Regions from separate parts of the Streptomyces sp. NBC_01445 genome, predicted to be linked through region 2. Evidence: predicted binding sites of a transcription regulator. Region 2 holds the regulator's gene; the other holds the start of a gene.
The links. Region 2 encodes HrcA, which represses chaperone genes, less so after heat shock. Its sites were predicted from a motif close to TTNGCACTCNGNNNNNCNGAGTGCNAA; they were not measured.
Positions count from the first base shown of each region.

Region 1: the regulator HrcA is predicted to act here: its motif matches at 2,210-2,236, upstream of groES (co-chaperone GroES).

Region 1 is NZ_CP109485.1:4,645,776-4,650,187, forward strand. It holds gene groL (chaperonin GroEL) at 29-1,648, opposite strand; gene groES (co-chaperone GroES) at 1,759-2,067, opposite strand; gene OG574_RS21020 (polysaccharide deacetylase family protein) at 2,304-3,275, opposite strand; gene OG574_RS21025 (polysaccharide deacetylase family protein) at 3,281-4,189, opposite strand; gene OG574_RS21030 (class I SAM-dependent methyltransferase) at 4,314-4,412, shown strand, end outside.
Region 2 is NZ_CP109485.1:6,681,710-6,686,121, reverse strand. It holds gene dnaJ (molecular chaperone DnaJ) at 1-1,096, opposite strand, end outside; gene hrcA (heat-inducible transcriptional repressor HrcA) at 1,097-2,113, opposite strand; gene OG574_RS30370 (MBL fold metallo-hydrolase) at 2,235-2,966, shown strand; gene OG574_RS30365 (DUF3097 domain-containing protein) at 3,001-3,828, shown strand; gene hemW (radical SAM family heme chaperone HemW) at 3,928-4,412, opposite strand, start outside.

The DNA.
Region 1 (4,412 bases), 2.0 Mb from region 2:
ACCGGCGCCGCACTAGATGCTCAGTGCACTAGTGGGAGTGGCCGTGACCGCCGGCCTCGGGCTCCTCCTCCGCCGGCTTCTCGACGACCAGGGTCTCGGTCGTGAGCAGCAGCGAAGCGATGGACGCGGCGTTCTCCAGGGCGGAGCGGGTGACCTTGACCGGGTCGATGACGCCGGCCTTGACCAGGTCGCCGTACTCGCCGGTCGCGGCGTTGAAGCCCTGGCCCTTGTCGAGCTCGGCGACCTTCGAGGTGATGACGTAGCCCTCGAGGCCGGCGTTCTCGGCGATCCAGCGCAGCGGCTCGACGGCGGCACGGCGCACGACCGCGACACCGGTGGCCTCGTCGCCGGTCTTGTCGAGGTTGCCCTCGAGGATCTTGACGGCGTGCACCAGAGCGGAGCCACCACCGGAGACGATGCCCTCCTCGACCGCGGCGCGGGTCGCGGAGATGGCGTCCTCCAGACGGTGCTTCTTCTCCTTGAGCTCCACCTCGGTGGCGGCGCCGACCTTGATCACGCACACGCCGCCGGCGAGCTTCGCGAGGCGCTCCTGGAGCTTCTCGCGGTCCCAGTCGGAGTCCGTGTTCTCGATCTCGGCCTTGATCTGGTTGACGCGGCCCTCGACGTCACCCTTGACTCCGCCACCGTCGACGATCGTGGTGTCGTCCTTGGTGATGGTCACGCGGCGGGCGGTGCCGAGCACGTCCAGACCGGCCTGGTCGAGCTTGAGGCCGACCTCCTCGGCGATGACGGTGGCACCGGTGAGGGTGGCCATGTCGCCGAGCATCGCCTTGCGGCGGTCACCGAAGCCGGGCGCCTTGACGGCGACGGCGTTGAACGTGCCGCGGATCTTGTTCACGACCAGGGTCGACAGGGCCTCGCCCTCGACGTCCTCGGCGATGATCAGGAGCGGCTTGGAGCCACCGGCCTGGATGACCTTCTCGAGCAGCGGCAGCATGTCCTGGATGGAGGAGATCTTGCCCTGGTTGATCAGGATGTACGGGTCCTCGAGCACGGCCTCCATGCGCTCCTGGTCCGTCACGAAGTACGGAGACAGGTAGCCCTTGTCGAAGGCCATGCCCTCGGTGAAGTCCAGCTCGAGCCCGAAGGTGTTGGACTCCTCGACGGTGATGACACCGTCCTTGCCGACCTTGTCCATCGCCTCGGCGATGAGCTCGCCGACCTGCGAGTCCTGGGCGGACAGACCGGCGACAGCGGCGATGTCGGCCTTGTCCTCGATCGGGCGGGCGGTCGCGAGGAGCTCCTCGGACACGGCCTTGACCGCGGCGTCGATGCCCTTCTTCAGGGCGGCCGGGGAAGCGCCGGCGGCGACGTTGCGCAGGCCTTCCTTGACCAGGGCCTGGGCGAGCACGGTGGCGGTGGTGGTGCCGTCACCCGCGATGTCGTTGGTCTTGGTCGCCACCTCCTTCACCAGCTGGGCGCCGAGGTTCTCGTACGGGTCGTCGAGCTCGACCTCGCGGGCGATCGTGACACCGTCGTTGGTGATGGTGGGAGCGCCGAACTTCTTGTCGATGACGACGTTGCGGCCCTTGGGGCCGATCGTCACCTTGACCGTGTCGGCAAGCTTGTTGACGCCGCGCTCGAGGGCGCGACGGGCGTCCTCGTCGAACTTCAGGATCTTCGCCATGGAGCTGTTAGTCCTCTCGAACGAACTGCGCCCCCGACGCCCGGCATGCTGAGAAGAGTCGCAGCTGAGTAGCGGGGTGCCAGGGGCGCAGAACTAAAACAGTGGGTGAATTACTTCTCGACGATCGCGAGCACGTCGCGAGCCGAGAGGACGAGGTACTCCTCGCCGTTGTACTTCACCTCGGTGCCGCCGTACTTGCTGTACAGCACGATGTCGCCGGTCTGCACGTCGAGCGGCAGGCGCTCGCCGTTCTCGAAGCGACCCGGACCAACGGCGAGGACGACGCCCTCCTGGGGCTTCTCCTTCGCGGTGTCCGGGATGACCAGGCCAGAGGCGGTGGTCTGCTCGGCGTCGAGCGGCTGGACCACAATGCGGTCCTCGAGCGGCTTGATGGCAACCTTGGAGCTGGTGGTCGTCACGATCCGACCTCCCCCTTCGGAGATCACGGGGTTAACTGTCTGAGGTGGCGACCAGGTGGATCCGTCGTCGCGGGTGCCGGACCTGCCCGTCGCTATTGGCACTCTCCAGTGGGGAGTGCCAGGGCCGAGACTATGACTGCGATTAGCACTCGGTCAAGCGGAGTGCCAATTCAGTGAGGGCGAGTCCTCCGCACGGCCCCTCCGGCGCGTCCGCCACAGCCCCTCCGGCCCATCCCTCACAGGTAGTTCTCGAGCCTCCCCACCGTGAACCCCTGGGCCTGGATACGGCGCAGCAGCCGCACCGTCGTCCCGGTGAGCGTCGCGCCGTGCGGCCCGGCACGGTCAGCGAGCCGGGCCCGGACGATGTCGCCGGGACGCAGCCGGTCCCCGTCACTCAGGTCCTCGCCCCGCGTCGAGGCGCGCCACAGGACGACGGCGTCGACCCCGCAAGTGGCGGCCGCGCGCAAGGTGTCCTGGTCGTACTCGCCGAAGGGCGGGCGGAAGAGGCGGGGGCGGGTGCCGAACGGGTTCTTCAGCCGGTCCTGCTGGCCGCAGATCTCGGCGTGCTGCTCGGCGTACGGGAGCGAGCGCAGAAAGTGGTGGTTCAGGGTCTGGTTCTGCACACCCGCGCCGAGGGCCCGCAGCGTGCCGAAGCGGTCGTGGCCGGGGCCCGCGACGCCGTCCGTGAGGAAGACGCTGACGGGCAGCCTCAGGTCCCGGACCATGTCAGCGAAGTGCGGGTCGCGGTCCACGCCGTCGTCGAAGGTCAGGAAGACGACGCGGTCCTTGGTCCGGACGCGGTCCACGACGGGCGGGAGTGTGTGCGAGCCCCGGCCGGCCGCGTGGCGTGCCGGAGGTCTCGGCGCCGGGGCGAGCGGCGCGGAGAGCCCCCAGCGGCGATAGGCGTCCGGAGTGACGCCGCCCTGAGGGGAGTGGAGAGGCGCGGCGTGACCAGGCCCCCCAGCCGCCTCCCCGGCGCCGAGCGCGCCCCAGGACGACCCGCGCCCCACACCGACGGCCGGTGTGGCCGTCGGTTCCGGGTGGCGCGAGTGGCGGACCTTCTCGGCCGCTTTCCTGCTGAGCCGCTCGATCGGGTCCACGGACGGGGCGCACCCGGTGAGCAGCGCGGGTGCGAGGACACCGGCGGCCAGGGCGGCGGCCAGCAGTCGCCGCGGCCAGGTGCGCGCGGGGGCCCGTCGCGCCCGCACGGACCTCACAGGTAGTCCTCCAGCCGGGCCACCGCGTACCCCTTGTCGGTGACGTACTTCATGAGCCGGCGGACCATGTCGGGCATGGTGCCCTTCCACTCCCCGCGGCCGCGGAAGTGGCTCAGGATGATGTCGCCGGGGTGGAGGTCCTGGTCCACCTCGCGCCACTCGACGTGGTCGACGAACATCTCTTCGTTCCAGATCGGCGCGTACTTGATCCCGCAGGACTTGGCCGCGCGCAGCGTGTCCCGGTTGTAGTTGCCGTAGGGCGGGCGGAAGAGGACGGACCGCTTGCCGTACTCCTCCTCCATGATGTTCTGCATGCCGCAGATCTCGCGCTTCTGCTCCGCGTAGGACAGCCCGGGCAGGTAAGGGTGCGTCAGCGTGTGGTTGTTCAGGGTGACGCCGCGGGACTGCATCTTCCTGAAGTAGTCGTAGTTGTCCTCCACCAGGTAGTTGCTGAGGAAGGCGGTGTACGGGATCTTCAGGTCGCTCATCATCTTCAGGAACGCCGGGTCCTTCTCGGAGCCGTCGTCGATGGTGAGGAACACGACCTTGTCCTTGGTGGGCACGGTCGTGAAGACGGGCGGCAGGTCCTCCTGGCCGCGGACCTCGAAGCCCTTGCGGGCCCTGATCACCGGCTTGTCGGCGGGCGGGGGCGGCGCGAGGAGCGGCGGCTCGGCGAGGCGCCACTTCTTGGCCATCGCGACCCGGGCGGCGCCCAGCTTGCCCGCGTAGGAGTCGAGGGCGCGGCCGCCGGGCGGCCCGTGGAGGGGCTGCTGGCCGGGCGCCGGCCGGACGGCCTCAGCGCCGACGGGCGCGGCGCACCCGGAGGCGACCGCGCAGGCGGCGAGCACAGCGATGCAGGCCCGCGTACGGCCGTGCCGGACCCCTCGGCCCAGCGTCCCCTTCATGGCCCTTTTGTCGTTTTGTCGTACAAGTCGCATGGCGCCGAATCCTCACAGCTCACGGCGCTGATCAGGGCCCGACACCGCGGCCGGGCGCGCACCGTCCACCGACTGGCCCACAATGGGCCTGGTGAACGACCTCGCCTCCTTCAGCTCACTGCTCTCCGCGGAGGGCCAGGCGCTCCTCGACGACGTACGGGACATCACCCCCGGCCAGGAGCTCGCCGTC
Region 2 (4,412 bases):
CCTGCTGCCCCGGCTGGAACTGCCCCGTGGGCCGCTCCTCGCCGCGCAGCTTCGACAGCTCACGCAGTACCCGCTCCTGCTCCGGGTCCAGCTTGGTCGGCGTCAGGACCTCGACGTGCACGATGAGGTCACCGCGGCCGCCGCCGCGCAGGTGCGTGATGCCGCGCCCGTGCAGCGGGACCGACTGGCCGGACTGCGTGCCCGGCCGGATGTCGATCTCCTCCAGGCCGTCGAGCGTCTCCAGCGGCACCTTGGTGCCGAGCGCCGCGGCCGTCATCGGGATGGTGACGGTGCAGTGCAGATCGTCGCCGCGCCGCTGGAAGACGGGGTGCGCCAGCTCGTGGATCTCGACGTACAGGTCACCGGCAGGGCCACCGCCGGGGCCGACCTCGCCCTCGCCCGCGAGCTGGATCCGCGTGCCGTTGTCGACGCCGGCCGGGATCTTCACCGTGAGCGTGCGCCGCGAGCGGATGCGTCCGTCACCGGCGCACTCCGGGCACGGCGTCGGCACCACGGTGCCGAAGCCCTGGCACTGCGGGCACGGCCGCGACGTCATGACCTGGCCGAGGAAGGACCGCGTGACCTGGGACACCTCGCCGCGACCGCGGCACATGTCACAGGTCTGCGCGGACGTACCCGGCGCGGCACCCTCGCCGCTGCAGGTCGTACAGACGATGGCCGTGTCGACCTGAATGTCCTTGGTGGTCCCGAAGGCGGCCTCGTCCAGCTCGATCTCGAGCCGGATCATGGCGTCCTGGCCGCGGCGCGTGCGCGACCGGGGACCACGCTGGGACGCCGTTCCGAAGAACGCGTCCATGATGTCGGAGAAGTTCCCGAAGCCACCGGCGCCGAAGCCGCCGGCCCCGCCTCCGCCCGCCTGCGAGAGGGGGTCGCCGCCGAGGTCGTAGACCTGCTTCTTCTGCGGGTCCGACAACACCTCGTAGGCGGCGTTGATCTCCTTGAACCGCTCCTGTGTCTTCGGGTCCGGATTCACATCCGGGTGAAGCTCACGGGCCAGCCTGCGGAAGGCCTTCTTGATCTCGTCCTGGGAGGCGTCGCGGCGCACGCCGAGTACGGCGTAGTAGTCCGTGGCCACTTACGACTCCGCCAGGATCTGTCCGACGTAACGTGCCACTGCGCGTACTGCTCCCATCGTTCCCGGGTAATCCATGCGGGTCGGTCCGACCACGCCGAGTTTGGCGACTGCCTCGCTGCCCGAACCGTAGCCGACCGAGACCACGGAGGTGGAGCTGAGTCCCTCATGGGCGTTCTCGTGACCGATCCGTACGGCCATGCCCGAATCGTTTACCTCACCAAGGAGCTTGAGGAGCACGACCTGCTCCTCGAGGGCCTCGAGGACGGGCCGGATGGTGAGGGGAAAGTCATGTCCGAAGCGGGTGAGATTGGCGGTGCCGCCGATCATCAGCCGCTCCTCGGTCTCCTCGACGAGCGTCTCCAGGAGAGTGGAGAGCACCGTCGAGACCGTGCCGCGGTCCTCCGCGTCGAAGGACTCCGGCAGGTCCTGCACCAGCTGCGGGACGTCCGCGAAGCGGCGTCCCGCGACCCGGCTGTTGAGCCGGGCCCGCAGATCGGCGAGAGAGGTCTCGCCGAACGGCGCCGGGCAGTCGATCATCCGCTGCTCGACGCGCCCCGTGTCCGTGATCAGTACGAGCATCAGACGGGCGGCGGCGAGCGAGAGCAGTTCCACGTGGCGCACGGTGGACCGCGTCAGGGACGGGTACTGCACCACGGCGACCTGCCGCGTCAGCTGCGCGAGCAGCCGCACGGTCCGGCCGACGACGTCGTCGAGGTCGACGGCGCCGTCGAGGAAGTTCTGGATGGCGCGGCGCTCGGGCCCCGTCATCGGCTTGACCGCCGTCAGCTTGTCCACGAACAGGCGGTACCCCTTGTCGGTGGGGATCCGCCCGGCGCTCGTGTGGGGCTGGGCGATGAAGCCCTCCTCCTCGAGCGCCGCCATGTCGTTGCGCACCGTCGCCGGTGAGACGCCGAGGCTGTGCCGCTCGGTGAGCGCCTTGGAGCCGACCGGCTCCTCGGTCCCCACGTAGTCCTGGACGATGGCGCGCAGCACTTCGAGCCTGCGTTCACTGAGCATTCGCGCGCACCTCCAGCTGTGTCGTCCGCGGCTGGCACTCGGTGCGGCCGAGTGCCAATGGTCTCCGGGTCAGTGTACGGCCGGTGGGTACGGGCCCGGCAAGGGCGCTAGCGTCGGACCCATGGACGACCTGGACTGGAATGAGGTGGGCTGGGAGGAGCTGTCCGCTCGGGCGGGGCGGATCCGGCTGCCGGGCTGGGACTGCACGACGGGCCTTGTGGTGGGCGACGGGGCGGCGTTGCTGATCGACACGGGTTCCTCACTTCGCGAGGGCGCGGCGCTGCGGGCGGACACCCGGCGCCTCATCGGCCCGCACGCGCGCGTGACGCATATCGCGCTGACGCACCCCCATTTCGACCATGTTCTGGGCACGGCGGCGTTCGCCGGTGTCGAGGTGTACGGCGCCGCGGGCATCGACACCGTGTTCACGCGGGGCCGCGACGAACTGCGGGCGTCCGCGGTCGCGCACGGCGTGCCGCACGAGGAGGCGGCCGATGCGGTGGACGTGCTCGTCGTGCCGCACCACCGGGTGTGCGGGGAGTGGACGCTCGATCTGGGCGGCGGGCTCCAGGTGCTGCTCGCGAACGTGGGCCCGGCGCACAGCGGGCACGACCTGGCGGTCCTGGTGCCGGGCACGCCCGAGGTCGTCTTCTGCGGCGACCTGGTCGAGGAGTCGGGCCAGCCGCAGGCGGGCCCTGATGCGGTGCCGTCCCGTTGGCCGGCCGCTCTCGACCGGCTGCTGGAACTGGGCGGTGAAGACGCCGTGTACGTCCCCGGGCACGGAGCCGCGGTGAATGCGGAGTTTGTCCGTGCGCAGCGTGCCGCGCTGGCGGCGCGTTTCGGCGTGTCGTAACCGCACGGCAGTTCGTACTCCTATCGTCTGCACCATGCGCCAGTACTCCCCCGACTTCACCCCGCCGTGGAAGAAGCAGCAGGCCGCGCCCGAGGTGGCGGCGGACGTGGATCTCGTGGTCGAGGAGGTCACGACCGGGTTCTGCGGGGCGGTCGTCCGCTGCGAGAAGACGGCCCAGGGCCCGACGGTGACCCTGGAGGACCGCTTCGGCAAGCATCGGGTGTTCCCCATGGACCCGCGCGGCTTCCTGCTCGAAGGCCGGGTCGTCACCCTCGTACGTCCCGTGGCCGCAGCGCCCGTACGTCCCACGCGCACGGCCTCCGGGTCGGTCGCGGTCCCCGGGGCGCGGGCGCGGGTCGCGCGGGCCGGACGCATCTATGTGGAGGGCCGGCACGACGCGGAGCTGGTGGAGCGGGTCTGGGGCGACGACCTGCGCATCGAGGGCGTGGTCGTGGAGTACCTGGAGGGCGTCGACGACCTGCCCGCGATCGTCGCCGAATTCGCTCCGGGGCCGGACGCGCGGCTCGGCGTCCTCGTCGACCATCTGGTGCCCGGCTCGAAGGAGTCACGGATCGCGGCGCAGGTCACCGGCGAGCACGCGCTGGTCGTCGGCCACCCCTACATCGACGTGTGGGAGGCCGTGAAGCCGTCGGCCGTGGGCATCCGGGCGTGGCCCCGGGTGCCGCGCGGCCAGGACTGGAAGACGGGCGTGTGCCGGGCGCTCGGCTGGCCCGAGAACACCGGCGCGGCCTGGCAGCACATCCTGTCGCGGGTGCACAGCTACCGCGACCTGGAGCCCGAACTCCTGGGCAGGGTCGAGGAGTTGATCGACTTCGTGACGCTGCCCGCGGACCTGAGCTAGGGCCTTTCGTTCGGATCAGGCCCGATCAGGATGCGGCACCAGGCCCCGCGAGCCCGGCATGATCCAAACGAGAGGCCCGAGGGGCGCTCGGGGCCCGCCTCAGTCGACCAGGTCGCGCACGACCGCGTCGGCGAGGAGGCGGCCGCGCAGGGTGAGGACAGCGCGCCCGGACTCGTACGGCGCCGCTTCGAGCAGGCCGTCGGACAGGGCCCGGCCGGCGGCGGCGCGGCCCGCGGGCTTCAGGAGCGACAGCGGGCAGCCCTCCAGGAGGCGCAGCTCCAGCAGGATGCGCTCGACGCGCCGGTCCTCGTCCGAGAGGAGCTCGCGACCGGCGCCGGGCGAACGACCCTCCGCGAGGCGTCCGGCGTAGGCGCCCGGGTGCTTCACGTTCCACCAGCGCACCCCGCCGACGTGGCTGTGCGCGCCGGGGCCCGCGCCCCACCAGTCGGCGCCGCGCCAGTACAGCTCGTTGTGCAGGCAGCGCCCGGCGTCGGTGGTGGCCCAGTTCGACACTTCGTACCAGTCGAAGCCCGCCCCGCCGAGGACCTCGTCCGCGATCAGGTAGCGGTCCGCGTGGACGTCGT